Regions from separate parts of the Microbacterium hominis genome, predicted to be linked through region 2. Evidence: predicted binding sites of a transcription regulator. Region 2 holds the regulator's gene; each other region holds the start of a gene.
The links. Region 2 encodes LexA, which represses DNA repair genes until DNA is damaged. Its sites were predicted from a motif close to TCGAACANNTGTTCGA; they were not measured.

Region 1 (10,306 bases), 570 kb from region 2:
GGACCGTGACGTTCGGCCCCAAAAGGCAATCCATGCCAATGCGCACGCCTCCCTGCCCGAGGATCAGATTGCGGGCGCCGATGGCTGTTCTCGGCCCCACAGAGATCCCCTCGCCAAGAGCTCGGACGACTCCCGTCGCACGCAGAACGGCGTTCTCATCGATCGTGACCGAATCGCCCAACTGCACGCCCCAGCGGGACGTCGCTTGGATGGTCACATTCCGCGCGATGCTGCAAGACTGCCCGACCGTGAGATGTCGCCGACCGGACACCCGGAGGCCGCGAGCGATGAAGGATCCGCGGTAGCCGAGCAGAATAGCTGTTGCCCTCTGCGAAACCTTCCCCATCACGAAAGCCAACACTTCGGAATCGCTCAAGGCGGGATCGAAACCATCCGCGAGCCCACGATTTGTTCGATATCGTCGGTCCAGTTCACTGCGAAGTCGACGGATCATGCGCTCTCGATTTCTTTCCGCATCACAGCGACCGTGTCCTTCCAACCCCAGCGCTGTGGGCTTGCGTGGCGGCTGGAAGCAAGTGCCGCTTGCACCCCGCGCGCAATGCTCTCTTCGTCATTCGGGTCAAAAAAAGTTGCCTCGTCTGTGAGTTCGCGAAAAGCGGGTATGTCGCTCGCAGCGATGACGCAGCCTGCATTCATCGCCTCAACCAAGGGAAGACCAAACCCTTCGTCGAGCGAGGGGAAGACGAATAGGGAGGCATTCTTGTATAGGCGCACCAGCTCGCCATCACTTACATACCCTAGCCAGGATACGTTCTTGCTCCTCCACTCCGTGGTGGAGGCGGCGCCATCGCGTTCGCCGACGACTACCAGGCGGTGGGAATTGAGAACGCCGAATGAATCGAGTGCCCCGATCAGACGATCCAGATTCTTGCGTACGTTAAGTCGTCCGACCGCGAGAATGAACGGATCGTCGAAAGACTCCTGAGGGGACTCGGGACTTGGAGGGTCTACGAGCAGGGGCGACGCTAGGCCGACAGCTACAGTTCGGGTGGCCCCGACGTAGCGTTCGATGCGCGCCTTCTCGGCTAGCGACGACGTAAAGACTAGGTCTGCCCTCGTTGCCATGGCGCGCATCGGCGCGAGGTATGCTCGCTCTCGTCTCGTGAACCACTCGGGGTGGTCGAGAAAGATGAAGTCATGCACGAAGACGGCATTGAGCGTCTTGCGACCAGGGAGTTGCGAGGCGAAGTTCTGGGCAACGAGCGCATCAAACCCAGGGCGTGGAACCAACGAAAGGCCCGCGTGCAGAGGGACTCTCGTGCCGAGAACATCGACATTAGAGACGTCTTCGAGAGCGAGTTCCTCGCGTGTCTGTTCGGCATACTTGGCCGGTACCGCGATCGTCAGATCATCGGCTCGAAACTCGTGACTCCAGGACTTGACGATGGAGCGGACGACATTTCGCCCGGAGGGTGGGCCGTCGGCCCACCAGTAGGCGTCGAATAGGACTTTCACTTGGCCTCTCGGGGGCGTCGTGCTTCGGTGTGGAGTGAAATTCGCGCGTTCCGTCTCAACTCATCCGCCCTCGCGCGCCAAGGATGGCAAGCCACTCGGCCACGAGAGTCGAGCCCTCAGGCTGGAAGAGTACCGGTTACAGATCTGTTGCCAGGTGAACAGGTCGGCTGCGCGCGCTTGGTTGGCCTCCGCGGACGCATCCTGATTGTCGCGGTCGTTGAGCATTGCGACCACGGCTTCGCTGATTGCATCGGCGGTTGGTTCACAGAGCCAGCTTCCCTCAGGTAGCACCTCCCGGTTGTATCGCGTGTCGCGCGCGATAGTTGGCGCGCCGAGGGCCATCGCCTGCACGAGCGCTGGGTTCGTGCCCCCGACGCTGTGTCCGTGGAAGTAGGCGCCCGCGTGTTGCCAAAGACTGAACAGCCGTCGATCGTCGCTGACGTGGCCGAACCAGTGGATACGTGGATTCGTCGCGGCGAGTTCGCGCGCACGGTCGTCCAGTTCGCCGCCATAACCCGACGAGCCGACGATCACAACGTCGGTGTGCTCGGCAATAGCGGGTGCCGCGCCGAAGAACTCGGGCACGGTGTTCTCTGGCACGAAACGGGCGACCATGAGGGCGTAGCCGCGGTGCTCAAGCCCGGGCTCTATGGGCAGCTCCTCATCCACGAACTCGCCGCCGTACGGGATGTAGTCGCCATCGCGGTCGAACTCGTCGTTCCAGCGACGGGCGATCTCGTGCGCGTCGAACACGAGGCGGTCGCCGTACTTCGCGGTCCACTTGGCACCGGTCTTGAATACCCACTTGGCGACGCGGCCCCACTTGGCGCGGTCCCACTCGATGCCGTCGACGTTCACCAGCGTCGGAATGCCGGCGCGCTTGAGGATCGGCAGCCAGTAGCCGTTCGCGCAGTTCATCACGAGCGCAACATCGGGCTTCTCGCGTGCGGCATGCAGCGCGGCGCTCAGCCCGAAGCTCAACGTGCTCAGCGACTTCGTCTCGAGGCCCCACGTCTCCACGGTGCGCACGCGCTCGTCACGGTTCGGGTCTCCAGGGCGCGTTGCGCCAGGGCGACCGTAGACGGTCACGTCCCAGCCTTCGTCGGCCAGGTACGGTGCCAGCTTGCGCACAGCGGTCTCGAAACCGCCGTAATAGCTCGGGTATCCACGCGTGCCGATGATCGCGACAGAAGGCAAAATGGATTCCTTTCGATTGGAGTAGTGCTCGCGGATGGATCAGTCAGTGGGCTGTCTCGCCGGGCGCCAACGCCGCCTTAGCAGTCTTCGCGAGGATCCCCACATCCCCGATCAGTGACCAGTTCTCTACGTACGACAGATCAAGGCGCACCGACTCTTCCCACGAGAGGGCGGAGCGACCGCTCACCTGCCAGAGGCCCGTGATGCCGGGCTTCACGAGGAAGCGCCGGTGCACGTGATCCGCGTACTTCGCCACCTCGCTGGGCAGCGACGGGCGCGGACCGACGAGCGACATCGAGCCGCCCATCACGTTGAACAGCTGCGGCAGCTCGTCGAGCGAGTACTTGCGCAGCACGCGGCCGATGGGGGTGATGCGGGGGTCGCGCTTCATCTTGAAGAGCACCTCGTTGCCGGCATCCCGAACCTGCGTCTCGAGCGAGGAGAGGCGGGCTTCGGCATCCACCACCATCGAGCGGAACTTGAGCATCGTGAACTCCTCGCCCCGACGACCCACGCGGGTCTGGCGGAAGATCACCGGACCCGGGCTCGAGAACTTCACCAGCAGCGCCAGCACGATCAGCACAGGGCTGATCACGATGAGCCCAAGCGTCGACACGACGAGGTCGGTGGTGCGCTTGGCGAAGCGCTGACCGCGGCTGAACGTGGGCGTCTCGACGTGGATGAGGGGGAGCCCTGACACCGGACGCGTGTGGATGCGCGGACCCGCGATATCGGTGATGCTCGGCGCCAGCACCAGGTGCTGACGACCCGCCTCGAGCCCCCACGAGATCTGCTTCACCTTGTCGGCCGGCAGCTCGTCGGTGCTCGTCACGGCCACGGTGTCGGCGCCGGTGACGGCGATCGCGCGGTCGACGGCATCCACATTCCCCATGATCGGGATGCCGGTGCCGGCGATCGTGTCGGCCACCATTCCGGTGGGGATGCACGCGCCCACCACGTGATAACCGGCGCTCGGGGAGCGCAGCAGCTCGGTCGCGATGTGGGTGACGGAGGCCTCGCTGCCCACGAGCAGCACTCGCGCGCTGTACTCGCCCACCGAGCGCTTCGCGACGAGCCAGTTGCGCCAGATCCAGCGGCTGAGCAGGAGCATCGTGATGCCGAGCGGGAGGGCGATGAGCAGGTAGCTGCGCGCGATGTCGATCTTGGCGAGGAACGCGATGATCGCCACCACGCCGAACATGACCACGCTGGAATGCGTCACGCGGATGTACTCCGCCATGCCCTGGCCGATCACCCGGTGGCTGCGCGAATCGATCAGCGCGAGCGCGGTGAGCCACGCGACGACGAGCAGCGTGGAGAAGAGCCAGTACGACGTGGGGGTGAACACCGGGTTGTTGCGCATCGTGATCTGCGCGTTGCCCCAGCCGAACCACAGCATCTGCGTGCCGAAGACGGTCCAGATCACGACGAGCGCGTCGGTGATCACGAGGCGCGTGGAGAAGGCGCGGCGCCAGTCGATCGTGGCCCTCGGGGCGATGCGCAGCGTAGGAGCAGTGGATGCCGCGTGCGCCGTCTTCGCGGCATTCTGATGAGCCGCGGCGGAGCGCGGGGCATGCGGGGGAGTGTCGGTCAGCGGCGTCGTCGGCGCGTCGAGCAGTGCGTTCGACGTCACTTCTGGGGTCCTTGTCGTGGGCTCCGGATTGGGCTGCACACTATCAGCAGAGTGTTGCGGGAGCGTTGCGTCTGTCGTCATGTAATCCGGGGGAGTGGGCTCGGGGGATGAGGGGAATGCCCATGCGTGCGAATGCTTCGCGAGTCTATATGAGAGGGTTCTCATCTTTCGCTGCAGACGGGAGAGCGCTTTTCGTCTTTGGTGAATCTTGAGGTTTCGGAGTGCCGAAGGGCCTGTCGCTCTGAGGCGCTGCGGTGCGGCATCCACTCTTCGGACCTACGGCAGCGCGGCGCGCACCTGGTTGGCGACCGCGGTGGAGACGACGCCGGTGCCGCCCAGAACGACGACCTTCGCCGGCTTGAGGCGCTGGAGTTCGGTGATGGCCGCGGCGGGCAGCGAGCCCTTCTGGGTGAGCAGCACCGGTCCGCCGAGCGATCCCGCAGCCGCCGCGCCCGCCAGCGCGTCGGGGAACGTCATGCCGTTGGCGATGTAGACCACCGGTGCGCCGGGTGTGAAGGCGTTCTTCGAGATGACCGTGGCGGTCTCGAAGCGGCTGGGGCCGGCATCCCGGGTCACCGCCCCCTGCGTGTAGCGGTCGACCTCGTGCATGACGGCGCTGCTGACGATGGTCGGCCCGCCGAGCACGACGATGCGCTTGGGCGCCAGGCGGCGGAGTTCATCGGCGACCACCTTGGGCAGTGAACCTGCCTGCGTGAGCAGCACCGGGCCGTCGAGGTGACCCGCGGCCGCCGCCCCGGCGAGAGCGTCGGGGAAGTTCATGCCGTTGGCGACATAGGCCACGTCGACGCCCTTCGCGAAGGTCTCCGCCGAGATCGCGGCCGAGGTCTCGAAGCGATTCGCGCCGTAGGTGCGGGTGACGCTGCCTGCGGTGTACTGCCGCGCCTGCGCGAGCACGGTGTTGCTGACCACGCCCGTGCCACCGAGGATCACGATGCGGCCGGGGTCGAGGCGGTCGAGCTCTGTCGCCACCGCGGCCGGGATGCGGTCGCGCTCGGTGAGCAGGATCGGCGCGCCGGCGCTGGCCGCGGCCGCGGCGCCGGAGAGCGCGTCGGGAAAGTCCAGCCCGTACGCCAGGTAGGCCACCTTCACTCCCGGAGCGAACGCCTTCTGCGACACCGCCGCCGAGGTCGCGAACCGATCGGCGCCGGAGGCGCGGGTGACCTGGGTGGGGGTTGGGGTGGGTGTGGGGGTTGGGGTTGGCGTTGTTGTCGGGGTGGGGGTTGGCGTGGGGGTGGGGGTTGGGGTGGGTGTCGGGGTTGGGGTCGGGGTTGGGGTCGGTGTGGGGGTCGGGGTGGCGCCGGCGGGGGAGACGGTGCCGTTCACGCCGGTGCGGGCGGTGCCGGCGGCGAGGGTCACCGAGTCGGCGGCGGCCAGGGTGGACTTGCCCGCCCACCACTGCTCTGCCACGTCTCCGACGGTCTGCTCGTCGACGAAGTCGTCTTCGAAGCCGACCGTGTACGTGCCGGCCGCGAGGTCGAGTTCGTAGGGCGTCGCGCCGGTGCCGGCCGCGTCGAAGCGCGCCTCGGGAAGGCGCACCCACTCCCCATCGAGCTGCTCGTAGACCAGTGCGCTGCCCAGGATGCCGCCGGGTGCGGCATTCACGAATCCTTCGGCGGTGATCGACCCGGCGAGGCTTGCATCGGGGGTGCGGGCGGTGCTCGACGCGTCGAAGGTGTCGCCCGCGCCGACCGTGAAGCTCGTGGAGCCGTCGGCGAAGCGGAGGTACTGGGCGGAGGCGGGGATGCGATTCCAGTCGGCATCCCACGTGTGCGTCAGGAAGGCGATGCGGTAGGTGCCCGGGTGCAGCCCGCTGAATACCACCGGTGTCTGACCATCGGGCCACATCTGGTCGCCATAGAAATTCATGACCTTGCCGTCGATGTCGGTGAGGTACATGCCGAAGCCTTCGCCGGTGCGGGAGAGCAGAGAAGAAGCATCCACGGTCCCTGTCACCGACGCGGCGTAGCCGAGTGCGGCGTCGATACCCGAGACGTTGGCGGTCAAGTTGATCGGAGTGGCATCAGCCAGCGTCTGCGTGTCGTCGTAGTACTCGTGCGCAAGACCGGTCTGAACGTACTGGTCGTCCTGCCAGTAGCCGCCGCCGGAGAACTGAACGTAGGCGTTGCCGGCAGGCACGCCGCTGATCGTGTAGGCGCCGGAATCGGGGTCGATGGTCGACGAGGTGCCGTTGACCCAGTTGCCGTCCTGTGTCACGGCCGAGGCAGACAAGGATTGCCGCCACTCTGCCGGCGCATCGGCGGGGAGTGTGATCGTGCCGGAGATCGTGTACGCGCGGTCGAGCGCGGCGTCGATGCCGGAGATGTCGCTGTCGGTGACGGCCACGAGTGTCGCGGCGTTCCAGTCGCGGGCGTTGTCGTAGTACTCACCGGCGACGCGCGGATCGTTCGACTGGAACGAGACGCGGTAGTTGTCCGGTGCGAGGCCGGAGATTTCGTAGGCGCCGGTTGTGGCATCCACCGTTGCTGATCCGCCTGTGGGGCCGACCTCGGCGGATGCGTTGACGTAGATGTCGGAGAACGCGCTCGCGTCGACGCCGTCGGGCAGGGTGATCGTGCCGCGGATGGTGTGGCCGACGTCGAGGGTCGCGTCGATGCCGGTGGCGGCCGCTGCGGTGACGTCGACCAGGGTGGCGGCGCTGTAGTCGAGGGTGTCGTCGAAGTACTCGGCGATGAGGTTCGGTGTGACGTAGTCGTTGCTGCCGTCGTCGTACCCGGTGGGGGAGAACTGCACCCGGTACTCGCCCGGGGCGAGGCCTCCGAGCACGTACGTGCCGGTGTCGGGGTCGACGCGGGCGTATGCGCTGGAGGTGTCATTCCAGGCCGAGACGCTGAGTCCCTGCATCCACTCGGGGTCTGCGCCCGCGCCGAGGGAGACCGTGCCTTCGATCGAACGGCCGGCTTCGAGCGCCGCGTCGATGCCGGTGACATCGGTGTCGGTGACCGAGACGAGGGTTGCGGAACTCCAGTCGGTCGTGTCGTCGTAGTACTCGCTCACGAGGTTCGGATGGTTCGACTGGAACGAGACACGGTAGTCGCCGGGGGCCAGTCCGGGGATCTCGTATGCACCCGTGGCGGGATCGACGGTGCTCGAGCTTCCGGAGCCGGAGTCGGTCCACGCGTTCACATAGATGTCGCTGTAGGCGCTGGAGTCGACTCCGTCGGGGAGCGTGACCGTGCCTTCGATGGAGCGTCCGCGCTCGAGAGTGGCGTCGATGCCGGTCGCGTCCGCTGCGGTGAGGTCGACGAGCGTGGCGGCGTCGCGGGTGAGGGCGTCGTCGTAGTACTCGCCGATCAGCCGGGACTGGTGGTGTGTTCCGTCGACATCCCACGTGCCAGGCACGGAGAACTCGACGTAGTACCGCCCCGGACTGAGACCGACGACTTCGTAGGCGCCGGTGCCGGCATCCACAAATGCATGGATCGGCACGAAGGTGCCCGACTCGGTGTAGACGAAGGCTTCGGCACCCTGGAGCTCAGCCGGATCTGCGTCCGACCCGACGGTCACGGTGCCGGAGATCGTGCGGCCCATCTCGAGCGCTGCGTCGATGTTCGTCGCGTCGGAGTCGGTCACATCGACGGGCGTCGCCTCGGAGTGGCTGACCGCGTTGTCCCAGTACTCGCTCACCAGGTTGGTCTCGACCCATTCCGTGCCGTCGAAGTGTCCGTTTGCGCGAAAGCTGACGCGGTACTCCCCGGGCTCGAGGCCCTCGATCGAGTAGACGCCGGTCGCCGGGTCGACCTGCGCCCCGGTGCCCCCGGTGTCACTCGACGCGTTGACCCAGATGTTCTCGCCCCACTCGGCGGGGGCCTCGTCGGGGATCGTGACCGTGCCGGAGATCGTGCGGGTTGCCGCGGAGGTGGTGGCGTTGGCGGCGGCGTTCTGCGCCTGCGCGGCGGGGGCGGCGGCGACGGTCAGCGCGGCGACGAGGGCCGCTGCGAGGGCGGTCGCCGTGAATCGGGCAGGGCGGGCGGGCGTAGCTACGCGCATCATTCTTATGTGTTTCCCCAGTAGATGTAGCAGATTGCGTCGATGCCCCGTATTCGACTTCGCGAAACTATCAGTGCAATCTGTGTGAACGGTGATTGTGGATGCCGGCGCTGCGGCGTTGCTCGCGCGATGCTGGTGCGATTCCGGTGCGATTCCTGTCCTCCCCAGAGGGTGGAATCGCTTGACTTCTCCACACGGCTCGAATCTGTGTTCTAATGTCGGAGGCTCATGCCACGATGAGTCATGGATATTTTCACCGAGGCGACCGCGGTCATCGACCGCCTGCGGTCGACGCTCGGTGACGCCGTACGACCCAGCGAGATCGCCGAAGCGCTCACGCGACTCGACCCGGGTGAGCTCATTCGGGTGATGAGCGACCTCACCGCGGGCATCCGCAGCCTCGACTCCGTCCGCACGGTCGCGGCCGGAGTCATCGCCGTGCAATCTACGCGCGACCACGGACATTCCGGCACCGCCCAGGTGCACGGCCACCGCACGCCCGTCACCCTGGTGCAGGAGATCACCGGGGTGAGCCGGGGCGAAGCCGCCAAGCAGGTGCGCTCGGGCAAGGCGGTGCTCGAGACGGCCCTCGCGGGTGGACTGGCGGGAGATGTGGATGCCGCACCCGCCGCACCGGGGGCCGATGGCGGCCCGGGCGATGAGGGTGCCGGGCTCGCGGGGATGCCGGGGGCGCCTGGGGCGGCGGGGGAGCCGGGGGCGCCCGGAGTTGCGGGATTGGCGGGGGTTCCTGGGGCGACGCGGTCGTGGCACGCGCCGGCAGACGATGCGCTCATGACGGGCGTGCTCTCCACCGCCAAGCACGATGCGATCGTCACCGGGCTCGGGGAACCGATCGACGGCGGGTGGGAACCCTGGACTGCCGCCGTCGAACGACTCGTCGAAGAGGCGTCGGTGCGCACCGTCGAAGACCTCGCGCGGTCGGCGCGGGCGATCCGCGACATGCTCGACTCCGAGGGGGCCCTTCGACGCTTCACCGAGCGCTTCGAGCGGCGATCCGTGCGCACTCGCATCGACGATTACGGCCAGACCCACCTTTCAGCCACGCTCGACGACGACGCGGCACTGCTTTGGCGCACGATCATCGACGCGGCGCTGCGGCCTCGGCTGGGTGGCCCACGGTTCGTGGACTCCGAAGAGGCCGCACGCGGCGCGCAGCTCTCCGCCGACCCGCGCACCAACGACCAGCTCGCACACGACCTTCTGGTCGACCTCCTCCGTGCGGGATCGCTCGCCTCGGCCGACGACGTGTTCGGGGCACGCCAGGCCGGCGTGCGCGTCGTCGTCACCGCCCAGACACTCGCCGACCAACGCGTCGCCGAGGGCGGCGCCCGCGGCGCCGACGGGGTGGCGCTCGCCGAAGAGGATGGAACGCCCGTTCCCGCCTGGCTCGCCGCGCAGCGCGCGTGCGATGCCGGAACGACCGAGTTCACCGTCGACACCCACGGCAACCCGCTGTACGTCGGCCGCGAGGCCCGCCTGTTCACCCGGGTGCAGAAGATCGCCCTGGCCGTGCGAGACGGTGGATGCCGCTGGCCCGGGTGCGACCGCCCCTCATCGTTCTGCGAAGCCCACCATTGCGATCCCTGGAGCTCCGGCGGACGTACAGATGTCGATTGCGGCATACTCCTGTGCCGGTTCCATCACATGAACCTCCATCACGGCGGATCGTGGATCACGCGCGACGGCGACGGAGGGTTCCTGCTGCATCGCGTCGGACAAGATCCCGTGCCCATGCCCCCGCGCGGACACCTGCGCTACTTCTTCGGCGAGTACGACCCGCCTCCGCCGCGCTTCCGCCCCGCCGCCTGACCTCCCCGCCGCCTCGGCGCCCCCGGCCTTGGCCCGGCCCCGGGCCCGGCCTTGGCCCTGTGCCGGCGTCGGCATGCGCCTTGGTCCTGCCCCACCCCGCGCTCGGCCCCCAGGCCGCAGCCTCGGCCTGCCTTGGCTCCG
Region 2 (10,306 bases):
GCACGCCGGATCGACGCGGTGCGGTGCGTGGCGGTCATGCGGCCGAGTCTATCGACGCGAGCGCGTCCAGGAACGCGGTGGTCTCCTGCTCGGTCCCTGCCGACACCCGCAGGTGGTGCGGGATGCCGACGTCGCGGATGAGCACGCCCCGGTCATAGAGCTCCTGCCACGTGCGGGCCGGGTTGTCGACGCCGCCGAACAGCACGAAGTTGGTCCACGATTCGTAGGCGACGTACCCGAGCGCCTCGAGCGTGGCCGAGATGCGATCGCGCTGATCGACGATCTCGTCGACCATGCGCAGCATGGTGGGGGCGTGGCGGAGGGCGGCGCCCGCCGCCGCCTGCGTGAGCGAGCTGAGGTGATACGGCAGCCGCACGAGTCGGAGCGCGTCCACGAGCGCGGGGTCGGCCGCGAGATAGCCCACGCGCGCACCCGCGAAGGCGAAGGCCTTGCTCATGGTGCGCGAGACGACGAGCCGCTCGCGCCCGGGAAGAAGCGTGAGCGCGGAGCGCTCGTCGCGCGGAGCGAACTCCTGGTAGGCCTCGTCGACGACCACGATTCCCAGGGTCGCGTCGTAGACGGCTTCGATCACGTCGAGCCCCATCGGGGTGCCGGTCGGGTTGTTGGGCGCGCACAGGAACACCACATCGGGTGCCGCGTCGGCCACCTGGGATGCCGCGGAGGACGCATCGACCGAGAAGTCGGCCCCACGCTCGCCCGCGATCCACGTCGCTCCGGTGCCGCGCGTGAGCAGCGGGTACATCGAGTACGTGGGTGTAAACCCGAACGCCGTGCGTCCTGGACCGGCGAACGCCTGCAGCACGTGCTGGAGCACCTCGTTCGAGCCGTTGGCGGCCCAGATCTGCTCCCGCGTGAGTCCGTGGCCGAGGTAGTCGGCGAAGCCCTCCCGCAGGGCGGTGAACTCGCGGTCGGGGTACCGGTTCACGTCGCGCAGCGCGAGAGCGATCGAGTCGAGGATGTCGTCGGCGACCTCCTGCGGCACCGGATGCGTGTTCTCGTTGACGTTCAGGGCGATGGGCAACGGAGCCTGCGGAGCGCCGTAGGGCTTCTTTCCGCGGAGGTCGTCGCGGAGGGGGAGGTCGTCGAGGCGAACGGTCACCTGTCCCATGGTAGGGCGCGGTGGGGCCCGGACCGCGGCCGGTGGATCAGTGGGAGTACTCCGCGGGGATCGCGAGGCGCTGACCGGCCTGGAGCGAGACGCCGTCGAGGGCGTTCAGCCGCACCAGGTCGTCGACCACGTCGCGCGGGTCGGCGGCGGGGGCGACCTGCTGCGCGATCGCCCACAGCGTGTCGCCGGACTCGACGATCACCGTCTCGAAGGAGCCGACGGGCGCCCCGGCATCGCGGGACGCGAGTGCGGCGCCGCCCCCGAGGACGACCGCGCACAGCACCGCCACGGCGGGCAGGGCGGCGAGGGCGGCGAGCACGCGCCGGCCTCGGACGGTGAGGCGGAGCCGGGTCGCCGACGGGACGGTCGGGGCGGTGAGAACGGGGCTGAGAGCGGTCATGTCTCCTCCAAGGCCGGGAAGAGATTCGCACCCGCCGAACGGCCGGGTGCGCCGGATGCGAATCTCTTTTCCGAATCTATCTTCGATGCTGGAACCTGTCAACGATCGGAACCGAACCGCTTCTGTCGAAGCGACACGCGGGATAACATGCGCCCGCGCGGGCGGTGAACCGGATACGGTTTCGATACGGACACCCCACCACGGGCCTCCGACATTCGAAGACCGCTGCCCGTCGGGCGGCGAGACGGGAGCCGACATGAGCGAGTCGACCGGGCGCGAGAGGCCCCAGACCCGGCGCCGCAAGAGCCTCAGCGACAAGCAGCTCGCGATCCTCGAGGTGATCCAGCGCTCTATCGCACGGCACGGCTACCCGCCGAGCATGCGCGAGATCGGCGACGCCGTCGGCCTGAAGTCGCTCTCGAGCGTGACCCACCAGCTCAACCAGCTCGAGCTCAGCGGCTACCTCCGGCGCGACCCGGGCAAGACACGGGCGATGGAGGTGCTCATCGACCTTCCCGGCACCGCCGCCGAGAACCCGGCCGACACCGCGCCGAGCGTGGGCGACGCCGCGCTCGTGCCGCTCGTGGGCCGGATCGCCGCCGGCGTGCCCATCACCGCCGATCAGCAGATCGAGGAGATCTTCCCGCTCCCGCGGCAGCTGGTCGGCAAGGGCGACCTGTTCATGCTCAAGGTCAGCGGCGAGTCGATGATCGACGCGGCCATCTGCGACGGCGACTGGGTCGTCGTCCGCACGCAGGCCACGGCTGACAACGGCGACATCGTGGCCGCGATGCTCGACGGCGAGGCGACGGTGAAGACCTTCCGCCAGCGCGACGGCCACACCTGGCTCCTCCCCCGCAACTCCGCGTTCGAGCCGATCCTCGGCGACGAGGCGGTCGTGCTCGGCAAGGTCGTGGCCGTGCTGCGCACGGTCTGAGCGGCGCGGGCGCTACCGGCGGGTCGCCGCGACCCGCTATAAGGGGAGTCATGACTGCCGATGCCGGGCCCCCCGTCGACCCCGACGCGCAGGCGCTGCGCGCCCGCCTCGCCGAACTCGAGGCCGAGAACGACCGACTGCGCGCCACCCAGAGCACCGCCGTTCTCCCCGACCTCGCACCCGCGCCGCCCGCGGAGCGGCCCCGCGGGCGCTGGCGCGCGTTCCTGTCAGCGCTGTGCATCGTGATCGCCACGATCCTGGTGCCGGTGTCGATCGTCGCCGCGTGGGCACGGGTGGAGCTCGTCGACGAGACGCGCTTCATCGAGACGTTCGCGCCGCTGGCCGACGATGCCGACGTGCAGATGCTCGTGGCCGATCAGGTGACGGCCGCCATCGACGAATCGCTCGACCTCGAGGGGATCACCGACGACCTCTTCGACGGCCTGCAGAACCTCGACCTGCCCCCGCGGGCGCTGGCGGCGCTCGACCTGCTGCGCGCACCGGCCGCTCAGGGCCTGCAGGGGCTCGTGGACACCACCGTCATCCGCCTCGTGCAGTCCGACGCGTTCTCCGACGTCTGGGAGACGGCACTTCGCGCCAGCCATCGATCGCTCGCGGCGGTGGCAGCCGGCGGCACCGCCGAAGGGGCCGTCGTCATCGGCGCCGACGGCGAGCTCGGCATCCAGCTCGCTCCCGTCATCGAAGAGGTCAAACAGCGTCTCGTCGACAGCGGCGTCGGCTTCGCCTCGTCGATCCCCGTCATCGACCGCACCATCGTGGTGGCCCAGAGCGACGCGCTCATCGTCGTGGGGACGGTCTACAACATCGCGGTCGCCGTCGGGTGGTGGCTCCCGGTGGTGGCCCTCGCCCTGTTCCTCGTCGGCATCCTGATCGCCCGGCGCCGGTCGACCGCGGTGCTCGGAACCGGGGTCGGGATCGCCCTGGGCAGTGCCGTGCTGGCCGTGGGCCTGGCCATCGCCGGCAGTGTGCTGCAGCTGAGCGCGCCCGCCCTCGGCGTCTCGGCGTCCGCCCTGGCGTCGGTGTACGACCAGATCACGAACGCCATGCGCGACACGGCGGTCGTCCTGATGCTCATCGGCGCGATCATCGCGGTGATCGCGTGGATGTCGGGCCGCTGGCGCGGGGCCCGCGCATCGCGCGCGGCGGTCGCCTCGGTGAACGCGGGCCTGCGCGGCGCGGCGCAGCGACGCGGCGTCGACACCAGCTCCGTCGGCGCCTGGCTCTACGCCCAGCGACTGCTCGTGCGCATCGCGCTCGGTGTGCTGGGGGTCGTGTGGCTGCTGCTGCTGCGTCCCCTCTCGCTCGGCGACGTGTTCCTCGTGCTGGTCGTGTGGCTCCTCGCGTGGTGGGTCACCGAACTGCTGCAGCGACGCCCCGACGAGCGGTCGGACGCCGCGGATCCGGGCGAACCCGAGGCCGCGGCATCCGACCGGGAGACGGCGGCGACCTAGACCGGCGCGCCCACCTTCTCGCGACCGGCCCGCGCGGCGGTCACGAGGTTGCGCAGCGAGGCCACGGTCTCGTCGTAGCCACGCGTCTTGAGCCCGCAGTCGGGATTGACCCAGACGCGGCGCAGCGGCAGATCGGCCACCGCGCGGTCGAGCAGGGCCCCGACCTCGTCGACGGACGGCACCCGCGGCGAGTGGATGTCGTAGACGCCGGGGCCGACCCCCGCGGCGAATCCCGAGCGCGCGATGTCGCCGATCACCTCGCCGCGGCTGCGGGCCGCCTCGATGGAGGTGACATCCGCGTCGAGGGCGGCGATGGCGTCGATCACCACGTCGAACTCCGAATAGCACAGGTGGGTGTGCACCTGCGTCTGCGGCGACACACCCGAAGTCGCCAGCCGGAAGGAGTCGACCGACCACGCCAGGTAAGCCGGCTGGTCCGCCCGCTTCAGCGGGAGGAGCTCCCGCAGCGCCGGCTCATCGACCTGGATCACGCCGATGCCGGCGGCCTCGAGATCGGCGAGCTCGTCGCGCAGCGCGAGGGCCACCTGGTTCGCGGTCTCGGCCAGCGCCTGGTCGTCGCGCACGAACGACCACGCGAGGATCGTGACCGGACCGGTGAGCATGCCCTTCATGGGCTTGTCTGTCAGTGACTGCGCGTAGGTCGACCAGCCGACGGTGATCGGCGCGGGCCGCGACACGTCGCCCCACAGGATGGACGGACGCGTCGCGCGCGAGCCGTAGGACTGGACCCACCCGTTGCGGGTGACCGCGAAGCCGTCGAGGTTCTCCGCGAAGTACTGCACCATGTCGTTGCGCTCCGCCTCGCCGTGCACGAGCACGTCGAGACCGAGGTCCTCCTGCAGCGCCACGACGCGGGCGATCTCGTCGCGGAGGAAGCTGTCGTACTGGTCGGCGGCGAGCTCGCCGCGGGAGAAGCGCGCGCGGGCGCGCCGGATGTCCCCGGTCTGGGGGAACGAGCCGATCGTCGTGGTCGGCAGCACCGGGAGCCCCAGCGCCGCATCCTGCGCCTGCGCGCGGGTCTCGTAGTCGGTGCGCGCGAAGTCGGCCGCAGCGAGCGACGCGGTGCGCGGACGCACCGCTCCGTCATGCACCCCCGGAGCGCTCGCGCGGTCCGCGAGCGCGGCGGCCGCCGCCGCGAGCTCGAGAGCGATGGCGTCGCGCCCGTCGCGCAGTCCGCGGGCGAGCGTGACGACCTGCTCCGTCTTCTGGTCGGCGAACGCGAGCCAGGTCACCAGTCGCGGATCGAGGTCGGTCTCACCGCTGACGTCGTGCGGAACGTGCTGCAGCGACGTCGAGGTGCCGACGGCGATGGATGCCGCACCCCGCGCCGACAGGCGCTCGAGCTTCTGCCAGGCGAGGTCGAGGTCGCCGCGCCAGATGTTGCGCCCGTCGATCACGCCGCCGACGAGGGTCTTCCCCTCGAGGCCGGCCACCTGCTCGGGCACATCGCCGCGCGTGAGGTCGAGGGCGATCGCCTCGATGGGCGCCGCGGCCAGCGCGCGCCAGCCCTCGGGCGACAGCTGCGCGTAGCCGGCGGAGACGAGGATCGCGGGCCGGTCCGCGTGGCCGCCCAGCTCCGCGTAGGCCCGGTCCGCGGCAGCGGCGAGCGCGCCGGGCCCGGCGGGCAGGCTCTCGCTCACCAGCGCCGGCTCGTCCAGCTGCACCCATTCGGCGCCCGCCGCCCGCAGCGCGCGGAGCAGGTCGCGATAGGCCGCCACCACGTCGCCCAGACGCGTCAGCGGGTCGAAGCCGGCCGGCGCGGCATCCGTCGCCTTCGCCAGCGCCAGGAGGGTGACCGGCCCGACCAGCACGGGGCGCACCGAGACGCCGTCGGCCTTCGCCTCGGCGACCTGTCGCGCGAAGCGGTCGTTGGAGAGGGCGAACACCGTCTCGGGCCCGATCTCCGGCACGAGGTAGTGGTAGTTGGTGTCGAACCACTTGGTCATCTCGAGCGGGGCGGCGTCGCCCTCGCCGCGCGCCGCCGCGAACATCGCCGCCGACCCGATGGTGCCGTCGGGCTCCCGGCGGTGCGCGAAGCGCTCGGGCAGCGCGCCCACGCTCAGGGCGGCATCCAGCACCTGGTCGTAGAAGGAGAACGACTCGGGGATCGACGAATCCGTCCCGCCCAGACCGAGGGCGATCAGGCGCTCGCGGGTGGCGCGGCGCAGTCGCGACGCGGCCTCTTCGAGGCCGGTCGCGTCGAGGGTTCCCGACCAGTGCGCCTCGACGGCGCGCTTGAGCTCGCGGTTCGGGCCGATGCGCGGATAGCCGAGGATCGTGCCGGACGGGAAGGACGGGCGGGGAGCGGTCATCGTTCTGCCTCCTGAGCAGCGGTGGGACGAGGGTCGGAGAGAAGGCCCGCCGCACCGAGCGTGGCGAGCACCGTGTCGTGGTTGTTGAAGGCGTAGAGGTGCACCCCGGGCGCGCCCCCGGCGAGCACGTCGCGGGCGAGGCCGGCGGCATGGGCGATGCCCACCGCGCGCTGTCCCTCGGCGGTCGTCTCCACCTCGAGGGCCACCGCCAGCTCACCCGGCAGCTGCTCGCCCGAGAGCTCGAGCACCCGCCGCAGCCGCGAGGGCGAGGTGATCGGCATGATGCCGGGCAGGATCGGGATGCCGACCCCGGCCGCCCGCGCACGCTGGACGAAGGAGAGGTAGTCATCGGCGTGGAAGAACAGCTGCGTGATCGCCATGGTCGCACCGGCGGCCTGCTTGGCCAGGAGCGCGTCGATGTGCTCCGTCGGGTAGCGGGAGCGCGGGTGGCCGTTGGGGAAGGCGGCCACCGCGATGTCGGCGCGCGGACGCCGCCCCACGCGCACCGCGTCGGGGACACCGGGGATGGCCGTCTCGGAGTACGGTGCGCGCTCGGCCTGAACGCGGTCGATCAGCTGCACGAGCTGGGCGGCGGACTCGAGATCGCCGAGGAAGACCTCGTCCTCCGACACGCCGGCGGGCGGATCGCCGCGCAGGGCGAGGAAGCTCGTGATCCCGGCATCCAGGAACTCCCGGATCAGCGCCGTCGCGGCCGCGTACGTGCTGCCCACGCAGGTGAGGTGCGCGAGCGGGGTGACGTGCGTCTCGTGGAGGATGTGCCGCAGCAGCTCCAGCGAGCGCCCGCCCGTCGATCCGCCCGCCCCGTAGGTGACGGAGATGAAACGCGGCCCGACCGCGGCCAGCCGCGCGATGGTCTCGTGCAGGGCGACCATTCCGGACTCCGAGCGCGGCGGATACACCTCGAACGAGATGGGCACAGGGGGTGCACTGAGATCGATCGTCATGTCGTGCTTTCGACGGAGAGGGACGGGAGGCCGGACGGCCGCGGACCGCGCGCAACCGGCGGGCCGGTCGGCGCAAGTGCATCGCGGGCGGGTGCCGGGCTCGGCTGTCGCTCCTGCCCGATCGATGACCGGGCGACGATGGCTCCACGGTAGCGGGGTGCGGGGGCCGCCCGCACCGCGTATGACGATGTGTTGCGTCGTCGGCGGGCGGCGTAGCGTGGAGCCATGTCATCGGCGTCGCCCTATGGTTCCTGGCCCTCTCCGCTGTCCGCAGCCGACGTCGCCGCATCGTCGCCTCGCATCGAGGGCGCCCGCTTCGTGGGTGACGAGGTGTGGTGGGGCGAGACCGTGCCGCACGAGGGCGGACGGACGACCGTGCGGCGGCGCGAGGGCGACGCTCCTGCCGCCGAGGTGCTGCCGATGCCGTGGAGCGCACGTTCTCGCGTGCACGAATACGGCGGCGGCGCCTGGACCGCGACCGACGACGGCACGCTGCTGTTCGTGGAGAAGTCCGACCAGCGCATCTACGCGATGCGCCCCGGCGACGCACCCCGCGCCCTCACCCCGCCCGCCGACGACACGCGCTACGGCGGGCTCACCTGGCAGCAGGGCACGCTCATCGCGGTGCAGGAGGTGCACGGCGACGGCCCCGTTCCCCGTCGCGCGCTCGTGTCGGTGGGGCTCGGCGAGACATCGCGGGTGACCGAGCTGGTCGCCGACAGCGTCTTCCTCGCGCAGCCCGCCCTCTCCCCCGGAGCCACGCATCTCGCCTGGGTGGCCTGGGATCACCCCCACATGCCGTGGGACCGCACCGAGGTGCGGGTGGGCCGGCTCGAAGAAGGCACCGTCATCGAATGGACCACCGTCGTCGGCGGCGGCGCGGCCGAGACGGCGCCGCTGCAGCCCGCCTGGCTCGGCCCCGACGACCTCCTGGTCGTCGACGACCCGACCGGACGCTGGAACCTCTGGCGCGTGCACCTGTCGGCCGATCTCGCCCGCCGCCCGGTCGCCCCCGCCGACGCCGACACCGGCGGCGCGCTGTGGGGGCTCGGACTGCGGTGGCACACGCCGATCTCCGGCGGCCGCATCGTCGCGGTGCGCACCGACGGCGCCGATGAGATCGCGATCGTGGATGCCGCCACCGGCGCGGTCGCACCCGTGTCGACACCTCTCACCTCGGATGTGAACATCGAGGACGCCTCCGGCTCCCGGGTGCTGGTGACAGGATCGGGCGCCGAGGTGTCCGCCGGGCTCTGGGTGCTCGACGCCGATCGGCCCGACGTGCTCGTCGAGGTCGCGGGCGGCCGTGCCCCGTGGGGACGCGAGTGGATGCCACGCCCGCAGTCCGAACGCTACGACGGCCCCCATGGTGTCGTCCACGCGTTCCGGTACCCGCCGACCAATCCCGACGTGGTCGGCCCCGACGACGAGCGCCCGCCCTACATCCTCTTCGTGCACGGCGGGCCCACCGGCAAGGTGGGACCGGCCGCCAGCGCGAGGATCGCCTACTTCACCAGCCGCGGAATCGGCGTGCTCGATGTGAACTACGGCGGCTCGACCGGGTACGGGCGCGCCTACCGCGAGCGGCTGCGGGGTCAGTGGGGGGTTGTCGACGTGGACGACGTGATCGCTGTGGCCCGCGGTGCGGCCGCCGCCGGCCACGCCGATCCCGCACGTCTGGCCATTGCGGGCGGCTCGGCCGGCGGCTGGACGGTGCTGTGCGCGGTCACCCGGTCCGACGTCTTCGCGGCCGGCATCAGCCGGTACGGCGTGGCCGACCTCCGCCGCCTCGCCGCCGACACGCACGACTTCGAAGCGCGGTATCTCGACAGCATGGTGGGGCCGCTCCCCGAGGCCGAGCATCGGTACATCGAACGCTCACCGCTGTCGCGACTGGAGAGTCTGCAGACGCCGATGCTCCTCGAACAGGGCCTCGACGACCTCGTCGTGCCGCCCTCGCAGTCCGAGGCGGTGCGCGACGCCCTCGCCGCGAACGGCGTCGCGCACCGATACCTCGCGTTCGAGGGCGAGGGCCACGGCTTCCGCCGCGCCGACACCGTCGTGCAGACCCTGGAGGCGGAGATCGCGTTCCTGGGGAGCATCCTCGGGTTCACCCCGGCCGGTTCGGTCGACCTCGCCTCGGTGTAGGGCGGGCGCCTCGCCGGGCGCTCAGAGCGCGTAGCGCGACAGACGCGCAGCGAGGTGCGCCGAGACGTGCGCGTGGATCTCCGTGCCGCTCTCCTCGTGCGACTGCGACACGATGATGCCCTGCTCGTGCACCGCCGAGACGAGGTCGCCGCGGTCGTAGGGCACGAGCACGCGCAGTTCGACGGCGGGAAGAGGGAGCGTCTCCTCGACCAGCTCGCGCAGCTGCGCGATCCCCTCGCCCGTGCGCGACGACACGAACAGCGCACCGGGCACCAGACCGCGCAGCAGCAGTCGCGTGTCGTCGTCGACCAGGTCCGCCTTGTTGAAGACGACGATCTCGGGGATCTCGCGGGCTCCGACATCGCCGATGACATCGCGCACCGTCGCCAGCTGGGCCGCGGGGTCGGGGTGCGAGCCGTCGACGACGTGCACGATGACGTCGGCCTGGCCGACCTCCTCGAGCGTCGAGCGGAACGCCTCCACCAGCTGGTGCGGGAGGTTGCGCACGAAGCCGACGGTGTCGGTGAGGGTGAAGACCCGGCCGTCCGCCGTCTGGGTGCGCCGCACCGTGGCATCCAGCGTCGCGAACAGCGCGTTCTCGACGAGCACCCCGGCGCTGGTGAGCCGGTTGAGCAGGCTCGACTTGCCGGCGTTCGTGTAGCCGGCGATCGCGACGGACGGGATCGTGTTGCGCTTGCGCTCGGCGCGCTTGGCGTCGCGGGCGGGAGCGAAATCTCGGATCTGACGGCGCAGCATCGCCATGCGGGTGCGGATGCGACGACGGTCGAGCTCGATCTTCGTCTCACCGGGACCGCGCGAGCCCATGCCCGCGCCGCCGGCGCCGACCTGGCCACCGGCCTGACGGCTCATCGAGTCACCCCAGCCGCGCAGGCGCGGCAGAAGGTATTCGAGCTGCGCGAGC
Region 3 (10,306 bases), 1.7 Mb from region 2:
ACGCAGGTCTTGCCGGGCTCGTGCTCGAACTCGGGACCCATTACCGCTACGTGCCCGCGGTCGTCCACGACGCCGCCGTCGAGTTCGGGCTGGCCCTGATCGTGCTGCACCGCGAGGTGAAGTTCGTCGCCCTCACCGAGGCGGTCCATCGCCACATCATCGCCGGTCAGACCGACGCTCTGCGCGCTCGCGACGAAGTGCGTGAGCGGTTCACCGCGCTCGCCCTGCGCGGCGCACCGGCGGACTTCATCGTGCACCAGCTGGCGCAGACCCTCGCGGCGCCGGTGATCCTGGAGAACCTCGCCCACGAGGTGGTCGCTGCCGAGGTCCCGCTCGCGCTCGACGAGGAGCTCTTCCACGAATGGGAGCTCCGCTCGCGCTCGGCCCATCGCCGCGCGCAGCAGCGTCACGAGCGCGGGGTGGCGCCCACCGCCGAGGACTGGCGCATCGTTCCGGTCGAGGCGCGCGGCATCCGCTGGGGGAACCTCATCGCCCTGCCCGGGCCCGCCCACCCCGCCGGCCGCACCGCCGTGCTCGAGCAGGCTGCCATCGCCCTCGCCGTCGGGCGGCTGGCCGACGGCGACGCCGATGAATGGGGCCGGATCGGCAGGCGACGCCTCGTCGACGGGCTGCTGAGCGGGCGATTCGCCGGAATCGCCGGCGCCGCCGCACGGCTGGAAGCCGCCGGCATCCCGTTGCACAACGCGACCCTCCACGGACTCGTGCTCACCGGGGCCGCAGCGCCGGCCGACGTGGTCGAGGCGGCGGCACGCGCCCTGCAGGGCCGCGTGCTGGTGGGATCGGCCCCCGAAGGCGTCACCGCACCCGCGGCCACGATCCTGCTCTCACTCCCTGCCCGAGCGACGTTCGACGACGACGCGGCCCGCGCCTTCGCGCGTGCGGTGCTCGATGGCTCCACCGACCCCGACCGCGTGACGCTGTCGGTGGGCCGCGCAGCCGACGACGTCGACGCGGCGCTGCTGTCGCTGCACGAGGCCGTCGACCTGGCGCGCGGCCGCGGCCGCCGCGGCGGACGCGGGCCGCACCTGCGCCGTGTGGAAGCGCGCCCGCTCGTTCAGCTCGTCACCGCGCTGCGCGATGACCATCGCGTGCTCGAGCACGGCGAACGCATGCTGGCGCCGCTCATCGTGCACGACCTCCAGCGCTCGGGCGACCTGCTCGACGTGCTGGAGGCGATGCTCGCCCATCCCGGAAACCGCACGGCCGCGGCATCCGCCTCGCATCTGTCCCGGTCGGTGTTCTACCAGCGCATCGCCCTCATCGAGGAACTGCTGGGCGTCGACCTCGACGACGGCGAGACGCAGACCGCACTGCACATCGCGCTGCTCGTGCGGCGCGCCTCAGGCCGCTGAGTCGGCGAGCGCAGCGGCGCCGGCCGGTACGGCGGTGCGGAACGCGGCGCGCACTTCGTCGTGGGGGAGCGCGTAGCTGACGTGATCCTCACGTCCCGCCATGTCCTCGGCGGCGACGAGCGCGTTGAGGACCGCTTCTTCGACCGCCTGCACGGTGGCCGTGTAGAACGGGTCGATGCGGCCCCACGGCACGAACGAGAGGGAGTCCAGCTCGCGGGCCTCATCCATGCGCGAGACCAGCGCGCCGGTGTTCGCCGTCGAGAAGGCGAGGAAGATGTCGCCGGAGAAGTGGCTGCCGGTCGTGCCGGTGCGGGCCAGGCCCAGCGGAACCCGGCGGGCCAGCGCCGCGCACTGCCCGGGCAGCAGCGGAGCATCGGTGCCGATGACGACGATCACGCTTCCGGCGCCCGGCACGGAGCGCGCGCGCTCCCCGTCGCGGAGGAACCACGCGATGTCCTCGATCGGCGCGGGCGCGGCCGAATCGGGGCCGAGTCGCCTCCCCGCCACCGACAGCTCCTCGCGCGACCCGAAGTTCGCCTGCACGAATGCGCCGACGACATAGCTCGAATCGCCGTAGGGCACGACGCGGGAGGAGGTGCCCGAGCCGCCCTTGAAGCTGTAGCAGTTCATGCCGGTGCCCCCGCCGACGTTGCCCTCGGCGACAGGCCCGGAACGGGCGGCATCCAGCGCGGCGATCGCGTGGCCGCTCGTGACGTGGTCTCCGTTGATCTGGTTGAGGTACCCGTCCCACGTCTCGGCGACCACGGGCAGCATCCACTGAGCGGAGATCTCGGGGTGGTGGCGGTCCATCCACTGGTCGACCCCGCGGTGCACGGCGCCGACGGCGTGGGAGTTCGTGATCGCGATGGGGGTCGAGAAGGAGCCGGCCTCGTCGATCCACGCGCGCCCGGTCATCTCGCCGTTGCCGTTGAAGGAGGACGTGCCTGCGGCACACGGGATGCCGGCCCCGGCGCGACCGCGGGGGAGGATCGCCGTGACGCCGGTGCGGGCGACGCGCTCCGCTCCCGGCTCGCCGTCGATGAGCGTCGTGTACCCGATCTCCACCCCGGGAACGTCGGTGAGGGCGTTGTGGGGGCCGGGGGTGCCGTCGAGCGGAATCCCGAGATCGCGGGCGCGGGGGCGGGTCTCGCTCACGGCGTACTCCTCTTCTTTGAACAAGTGTCACGATTTGGGTGTTGGCAACATAACACCTCTTGACGAACAGGGACAGATGCACTTTGAATGACTGTTCAGAAACGCTCAGCGATCCGGGAGGACACATGACAACGTCGACCAAGGGCGTGCTCGACGCCACCACGACAGGGACGACGCTCGCGTCGGGACGCCTCAGGGTGTGGGACATCGTCTTCTTCGTCGTCTCCGCGGCCGCGCCGCTCACCGTCGTCGTCAGCGCAGCGCCGGCCGCCTTCCGCCTCGGCGGCATCGGCGCCCCCGGAGCGATGATCTTCGCCGCCGTGGTGCTCATCCTCTTCGCACTCGGGTTCACGGCCATGTCGACGCACGTGCGCAACGCCGGCGCGTTCTACGCGTACGTCGGCAAGGGCCTCGGCAAGCCCGCGGGCATCGGCATCGCCTTCGTGACGGTGCTCGCCTACGCCGTGCTCGCGATCGCCTTCTACGGCTTCATCGGCTTCTTCGCGCAGCTCACCGCCGTCAACCTGCTCGGCCTCGACGTGCCGTGGTGGGTGTGGGCGCTCGCCTCGGTCGGGGTGGTCGCGCTGCTCGGCGCCCGCAAGATCGACGTCGGAGCCAAGGTGCTGGCCGTGCTGCTGGGCGCCGAGGTGCTCATCCTCCTCATCCTCACGGTCGCGATCCTCATCACCGGTGGCCCGGAGCCCGCCAGCGCCCTCCCGTTCTCTCCGGCCGCCGTGTTCGGCGCCCCGGGCGTGGCCGCCCTCATCGTGATCGCCTTCGGCGCCTTCCTCGGATTCGAGGGCACCGCGATCTACGCGGAGGAGGCTCATCGCCCGGAGAAGACGGTGCCGCGCGCCACCTACATCGCTGTCGCGTTCCTCGGCGTGTTCTACGCGTTCACGTTCTGGATCCTCACCTACGCCTTCGGCATCGACGGCGTCCTCGCGCTCGCGCAGTCCGACGACTTCACCGAGATGGTGTTCATCGCCGGCGACCAGTACCTCGGCGCATGGGCCGGAGTGGCGATGCAGGTCCTCATCGTGACGAGCTTCTTCGCCTGCGTGCTCGCGTTCCACAACGCCACGAGCCGCTACCTCTTCTCGCTCGGCCGCGAGGGTCTGCTGCCGCGGGCGCTCGCCCGCACCGGTCAGGCGACCGGTTCGCCGTACGTCGCGAGCTTCGCCATGGCCGCGCTCGCGGCCCTCGCCGTCGTGGTCGCCGCCGTGCTGGGCGCCGATCCGTACCTGCAGCTGGCGATCTGGACCTACGCCGTGGGCGTGGCGGGTGTCATCTTCGCGCAGGCCGTCGCCGCCATCTCGGCCGTCGCGTTCTTCGCGAAGGACCGCCGAGGGCACAGCGTGTGGCGGGTCATCGTCGCCCCCGCGTTCGGCGCGCTCGGACTCATCGTGGCGTTCTGCCTCGTGACGGCGAACTTCGAGATCGTCTCCGGCTTCACCGGGCCGATCAACTGGCTGCTCCTGCTGCCCACGCCCGTGCTGTTCGTGGCCGGTATCGTGGTGGGATTCGTGCTGCGCCGGCGTGCGCCCAAGACCTACGAGGGTCTCACGCAGTCGATCCCGATCATCGAAGAGGAGCCGTCGCAGCCGTGAGCCCGTCGTCCCGCCACCCGCAGCGCAAGGCGGCGCTCATCGCCGCCGCGCGGCGGGTGGCGGCCGAGCGCGGCCTCGCGCAGACCAACGTCCGCGCCGTCGCCGCCGAAGCCGACGTGAGCGCCGGCAGCGTCATCTACTACTTCCCGACCTTCGACGAACTCATCTACTCCAGCGTCGAGGCCGTGCTGGAGGAGTTCTCCGAGAGCCGACTGCGCGCCTCGCAGGTCGCCGCCGACCCGGTCGATCGCATGCGGATCCTGATCGACCTCGGCATCCCCGACGAGATCACCGACGAACTGCGCATCGTCTACGAATCCATCTCGCTCATGCGCGAGAAGCCGCATTACCGGCCCCTCATGCGCTCGATCGTCGAGCGGCAGGTCATGCTCTACCGCACGACCATCGAGCTCGGCACGGGCCTCGGTGCTTTCCGGCCCACGCGCGATCCGGCGGAGATCGCCGGCAACATCGTGGCCCTCGAGGACTCCTTCGACTATTACCCGCTCTTCGGGTACGCCCTCGATCGGGAGGCGTGCCGACGAGCCGTGCGCGCGTACGCGTCGCTGGCCCTCGACTGCGAGATCGAGCCCACTCAGGGCGCGATGTAGACCTTCCGCAGGGTTTCGCGCACGGTCCAGACCGTGCGCATGCCTGCCGCCAGGCGCACGACCGATCCGGCCGACAGCTCGATCGCCGGCAGCGCCGGCTGCGTGAATTCCACGGTGGCGTCGCCGGCGATCACGACGAACAGCTCCTCCGCCTCGACGTCGCGCATGGCGCCCTCGGTCATCTCCCACACGCCCACCTCGGCACCGGCGAGTTCGCCGATGGCGACGAAGCCCGTCGTGGGCCCGTTCTCGGCGACCTGGTCGCCGGCGACCGGTTCGTGGTGGATGCGCAGGGTGGCGGCATCCACCACCCGGCCCGGCTCCAGGGTCATGAGTCGAACCCCAGTCCGACGGCGTCCAGCGTCTTCAGGAGCAGGTTGCGCCGGCCGCCGTTGTGGTCGGCGCGATCCAGCGACCAGCGCGTGGCGTTGATGCCGATCGCCGCGGCGGGCTCGGGCGGGAACGGCAGCGGACGCTTGCGCACCATCTCGAGCTCGGTGCGCTCGGTCTTCTCGCCCGCGAGCAGGTCGAGCATCACCTCGCCCGCGAAGCGCGCGGCGCCCACGCCGAGCCCCGTGAATCCGGCCGCGTAGGCGACCCGGCCGCCGCGCGCCGTGCCGAAGAACGCGCAGAACTGCGTGGACGTGTCGATCGCGCCGGCCCAGCGGTGCGTGAAGGTCAGCCCCTCCAGCTGCGGGAACGTCGTGAAGAAATGGCTCGCGAGCTTCTCCCACGACTCCGGGCGATCCTCGTACTGCGCGCGCACCCGGCGCCCGTAGTGGTAGACCGCGTCGTACCCGCCGAAGAGGATGCGACCATCCTGCGTGGGCCGGTAGTAATGGAACTGGTTGGCCATGTCGCCGATGCCCTGGCGGTCGCGCCAGCCGACGGCATCCCATTGCTCCGCAGTCAGCGGCTCGGTCATGAGCACGTAGTCGTACACCGGCACCGTCATGAGGCGGTTGCGCTTGAGCAGCGACGGGAACACGTTGGTCGCCAGCACCACGCGATCGGCGATCAGCGCACCCTCCGCGGTCGTGACGCGCACCTGCGCCCCGGAGGTGTCGAGCCCCGTGACCCGGGAGTGCTCGTAGACCGTCGCGCCGCGCTCCTCCGCGGCCCGCGCGAGCCCCGCGGCCAGTCGCGCCGGATGCAGGATCGCGTTGTTGCGTCGGTGCCACACGGCGCCGAGATACGTGGGAGATGCGATGGATGCCTGCACCTCGGCCTCGTCGAGGAAGACGCTGTCGGGGCCGGCGTGCTCCATCTCCTCGCGCAGCCATTCCAGCTGGTGCGGCTCGACCGCGACATCCAGCTCGCCGACGCGCTCGAACTGGGCGTCGACGCCCCACTCGGCAAGGTCGGCCTCGAACGCGTCGAGGTTCTCCATGCCGAGTCGCTCGAGCGTGTCGATCTCGTCGGGCCAGCGGCTGAGGCCGTTGTCGTAGCCGTGGGTGATGCTCGCCTCGCAGAAGCCGCCGTTGCGGCCCGAGGCCGCCCAGCCGACGGTGGCCGCTTCGACGATCGCCACGCGCAGACCGGGGTCGCGGCGCAGCGCCAGCATCGCCGTCCACAGCCCGGTGTAGCCGGCGCCGACGACGACGAGGTCGGCGGTCTGCTCCCCGGAGAGGGCGGGACGGTCGGGGGTGAGGTCGGCGGGGAGGTCGTCGAGCCAGAACACGCCGTGGCGGGCGTCGGTGAGGCTGTGCGCGATGGTGGTGGATGCCGGACGGAGACGTTCGAAAACCGTGGTGCCCACGGCTATCACTTCCTTTGTGGATGGGGGTGTGGCTTGATCCTGGTGCCTCGCGGTGGCCGAGATCAGGTGATCCGCCGGAAACAGGACGGATCGGCTGGGGATCGTCCTGCCTCGGGCAGATCACCTGATCTCGGCAAGGGGGCGCGAGGGCGGAGGGGGGTGAGGTGGCAGGGGCGGGACCGGGGCCGGGCTTGCAGGGTGCCGGGGCTGGCAGGGTGCCGGGGCGGCCAGGGCCGGATGGATGCCGCGGCTCAGGAGTCGTCGGCGGCGAAGACCCGCTCGCCCTCGACGAAGGTCTGCAGCACACGGGTCGCGCCGATCTGGTCGGCGGGGCCCGCGAACGGATCGCGGTCGAGCACGGCGAGGTCGGCGAACTTGCCGACCTCGACCGTTCCGGTGACCTCGTCGAGGTGGTTCACCCACGCGGAGCCGGCGGTGTAGGCCGTGAGCGAGGTCGCCAGATCGATCGCCTGCTCGGGCAGGAAGGGGTCGTACTCGCCCTCCTCATGCCCGGGCGCGGCGGTGCGGTTCACCGCGGTGTGGATCGCCGCCAGGGGGTCGGGCGTAGAGACCGACCAGTCCGAACCGGCCGCGAGCACGGCGCCCGCGCGCAGCAGGTCGCCGAACGGGTACTGCCACGCGCTGCGCGGGGCGCCCAGGAACGGGAGGGTCAGCTCCACCATCTGGGGCTCGAGCGTCGCCCAGTAGGACTGCATGTTGGCGGCCACGCCGAGCTGCCGGAAGCGGGGGACGTCGTCGGGGTGCACGACCTGGATGTGCGCGATGTGGTGGCGGTTGTCGCGGCGCCCGCCGTTGCGGGCGATCGCGCGCTCGACGGCATCCAGGCATTCGCGCACCGCACGGTCGCCGATCGCGTGGAAGTGCACCTGGAAGCCGGCCTCGTCCAGCAGCGGCACGGCCTCGTTCAGGATCTCGGGCGCGACGAAGGAGATGCCGGAGTTGTCGGTGAAGTGCCCGTGGCCGTCGCCGTAGGGCTCGAGCATCGACGCGGTGAAGTTCTCGGCCACACCGTCCTGCATCACCTTGATGCTCGTCGCCGCGAACCGCCCGCCGCGGTACCGGTCGCGCCGCTCGAGCAGCGCGGGGATCTGCTCGAGGCCCTGGGTGCGGTCCCACCACAGCGCGCCGACCACGCGCGCCGTGAGGGTGCCGTCGGCGGCGGCCTTGAGGTACGCGGGACCGGGGTCGCCGGCATCCCCGTACGCCCCGACGATCGCGTCCTGCCAGGCCGTGATGCCGAACGAGTGCAGGTAGCGCTGGCCGACCAGCAGCGCCTCGGTGAGCCGGTCGAGCGGCTCCTCGGGCAGCAGCCGGTTCACGAGGCCCATCGCACCTTCGTGCAGGGTGCCGGACGGGTTGCCGGCCGCATCGCGCTCGATGCGGCCGTCGGCGGGGTCGGGGGTGTCGCGGTCGATTCCCGCCAGCCGCAGCGCGGCGGAGTTGACCCACGCCCCGTGGCCGTCCCGGTTCGGGAGGAACGCGGGCCGGTCGGCGACGACGGTGTCGAGCGCCGCGGCGGTGGGGGTCCCGCCGGGGAACGCCGACATCTGCCACCCGCCGCCGAGCACCCAGGCGTCATCCGGGTGGGATGCCGCGTAACGGCCGATCTCGTCGAGATACTCCGCGGCGCTCGAGAGGGCCGACAGGTCGCAGCGCAGCATGTCGAGCCCGCCCCACACCGGGTGCACGTGGGCGTCCTGGAATCCGGGCACGAGCATCCGGCCGCGCAGGTCGACGACCTCCGTGCGGGGGCCGACGAGCTCGCGCACGTCGTCGCCTCCGACGGCCACGATGCGGCCGCCGCGGACGGCGACGGCGGTCGCGCGCGAGCGGACGGTGTTCGCGGTGAACACCGGCCCGCCCGCGAAGACGAGATCAGCGTGTGCCATGGTGCCGGCTCAGCCGCCCGTCATGGTGCGCGCGATCTCGGTCGCCGAGTCGCCGGCGCGCTTGAGCACCAGGGCGACCAGCGCGAGCGCGACGAGCGTGAGCAGCAGCATCACGGTCGACACGGCGGCGATCTCGGGCCGCATGCCCGAACGCACGGCGCTGAGGACGTACACCGGCCACGGCGTGGTGCCCGACACCTGCACGAACGCGGCGATGACCGTGTTGTCGAGGCTCAGGGTGAACGCGAGCAGGAAGCCGGCCAGCACCGCCGGCAGCGCGAGCGGAAGCGTGACCTTCAGGAAGGTCGCGATCGGGTTCGCGTACAGGTCGCCGGAAGCCTCTTCGAGGTTCGCGTCCTGGCCGATCAGGCGCGCGCGGACGATGTACGACACCACGGCGGTCGCGAACAGCGACGAGCCGACGGAGAGGCGCACGAGGCCGTCGTTGAACATCGTCAGCCCCGCGTCCTGGCCGAGGAACACCATCCACGGCAGCAGCGCCACGGCGTCGACGATCTCGGGCGTCACCGACACGAACAGGAGCAGACCCAGGAACCACCACGTCCACTTGCCGGGGTGGCGTGCCATGGCGATGCCCGCGAGGGTGCCGAGAGCCGTGGCGATGATCGCCGCGAAGAAGGCGGTGATCAGCGACACGCGCACAGCGTTCTGGATCGCCGGCTTCTCGAGGATCGTCGCGAAGGCGTCGAACCCGAAACCGTCCCACGCGATCAGCAGGCGGCCGCTGTTGAACGAGTAGATGACGATCACGATGATCGGCGCGAACAGGAACAGCAGGACCAGCACGCCCCACACGTTGAGGGCGATGTCCGACCACGACTTGGGGGACCGCGCGCGGCGGACCTTGGTGCCGGTGTCGATCTCCTCGATGCGGGCGATCGCCTCGGTCTTCGTGATGGTCACGATGCCACCTCCGCGGGGCCTGGGTCGATGCGGTCTGCGCGGGTGCCTCGGCATCGGCCACGGGGCCGAGGACCAGGCGGTTGCGCGTGCGGAACGGCAGCGCGATCAGCCAGATGACCAGGGCCGCCACTCCGATCGTGAGCGTGATGGTGAGCATGAGCACGACCGCCATCGCCGAGCCCAGCGCCCAGTTCTGCGCCGTCTGGAACTGCGCGGCGACCAGCTGGCCGACCATGTTGCCCTTTGCCCCGCCGAGGACCGTCGCGGTGATGTAGTCGCCCATCAGGGGGATGAACACCAGCAGCACGCCCGCGATGATGCCCGGCTGCGACAGGGGCAGGGTCACCCGGAAGAAGGTGACGATCTTGCCCGCGCCGAGGTCCTTCGACGCCTCGCGCAGAGCGGGCCCCACGCGGTCGAACGCGACGAACAGGGGCAGCACCATGAGCGGGAGGTAGTTGTACACCACGCCCAGAAGCACCGCCTCGCGGGTGTAGAGCAGGTCGATCGGCCCGCCCAGCACCGGGCTCAGGAACTGGGACACCGCGCCCTCGGGCGACAGGATGATCTGCCAGCCGATGGTGCGCACGAGGAAGTTCGTCCAGAACGGGATGAGCACGAGGGCGATGAGGATGCCGCGGCGCTCGGGCCGGACCTTGAACGCCATCCAGTACGCCACCGGCGCTCCCACCAGGAAGCACAGCACCGTTCCGGCCAGGCCCACCCACAGGGTGTTCTGGAACGTCGTGAAGAACGTGGGCGAGAGCGCCTCGGCGTACCGGTCGAACGAGAGGATGTCGTTCGCGTGCGTGCCGAAGATGCCGGGCTTGTAGCCGAAGCTGAACCACACCACCATCAGCACGGGGGCGACGAAGAACAGCGAGAGCCACGCCCACGCCGGAATGGCGAGCGCGGCTCCCGCGGAGCGCTTAGGCACCAGCGGCGGCCTTCATCTCGGACCAGA

Region 1: the regulator LexA is predicted to act here: its motif matches at 8,535-8,550, upstream of HQM25_RS13305 (DUF222 domain-containing protein).
Region 3: the regulator LexA is predicted to act here: its motif matches at 2,612-2,627, upstream of HQM25_RS02755 (DmpA family aminopeptidase).

The regions. Positions count from the first base shown of each region.
Region 1 covers NZ_CP054038.1:2,931,020-2,941,325, reverse strand. Annotated here, with positions in the region: gene HQM25_RS13330 (acyltransferase) at 1-376, opposite strand, end outside; gene HQM25_RS13325 (glycosyltransferase family 4 protein) at 451-1,476, opposite strand; gene HQM25_RS13320 (glycosyltransferase) at 1,537-2,673, opposite strand; gene HQM25_RS13315 (sugar transferase) at 2,717-4,306, opposite strand; gene HQM25_RS13310 (cell wall-binding repeat-containing protein) at 4,583-8,338, opposite strand; gene HQM25_RS13305 (DUF222 domain-containing protein) at 8,579-10,165, shown strand.
Region 2 covers NZ_CP054038.1:2,365,283-2,375,588, forward strand. Annotated here, with positions in the region: gene hisB (imidazoleglycerol-phosphate dehydratase HisB) at 1-38, opposite strand, end outside; gene HQM25_RS10765 (histidinol-phosphate transaminase) at 35-1,129, opposite strand; gene HQM25_RS10770 (LysM peptidoglycan-binding domain-containing protein) at 1,167-1,529, opposite strand; gene lexA (transcriptional repressor LexA) at 1,786-2,466, shown strand; gene HQM25_RS10780 (hypothetical protein) at 2,517-3,938, shown strand; gene metE (5-methyltetrahydropteroyltriglutamate--homocysteine S-methyltransferase) at 3,935-6,271, opposite strand; gene HQM25_RS10790 (methylenetetrahydrofolate reductase) at 6,268-7,236, opposite strand; gene HQM25_RS10795 (S9 family peptidase) at 7,462-9,384, shown strand; gene hflX (GTPase HflX) at 9,406-10,306, opposite strand, start outside.
Region 3 covers NZ_CP054038.1:630,776-641,081, forward strand. Annotated here, with positions in the region: gene HQM25_RS02750 (PucR family transcriptional regulator) at 1-1,373, shown strand, start outside; gene HQM25_RS02755 (DmpA family aminopeptidase) at 1,362-2,528, opposite strand; gene HQM25_RS02760 (APC family permease) at 2,654-4,138, shown strand; gene HQM25_RS02765 (TetR/AcrR family transcriptional regulator) at 4,135-4,749, shown strand; gene HQM25_RS02770 (cupin domain-containing protein) at 4,734-5,081, opposite strand; gene HQM25_RS02775 (NAD(P)/FAD-dependent oxidoreductase) at 5,078-6,508, opposite strand; gene HQM25_RS02780 (amidohydrolase) at 6,760-8,418, opposite strand; gene HQM25_RS02785 (ABC transporter permease) at 8,428-9,342, opposite strand; gene HQM25_RS18005 (hypothetical protein) at 9,429-9,617, shown strand; partial or broken gene HQM25_RS02790 (ABC transporter permease) at 9,536-10,198, opposite strand; gene HQM25_RS02795 (extracellular solute-binding protein) at 10,272-10,306, opposite strand, start outside.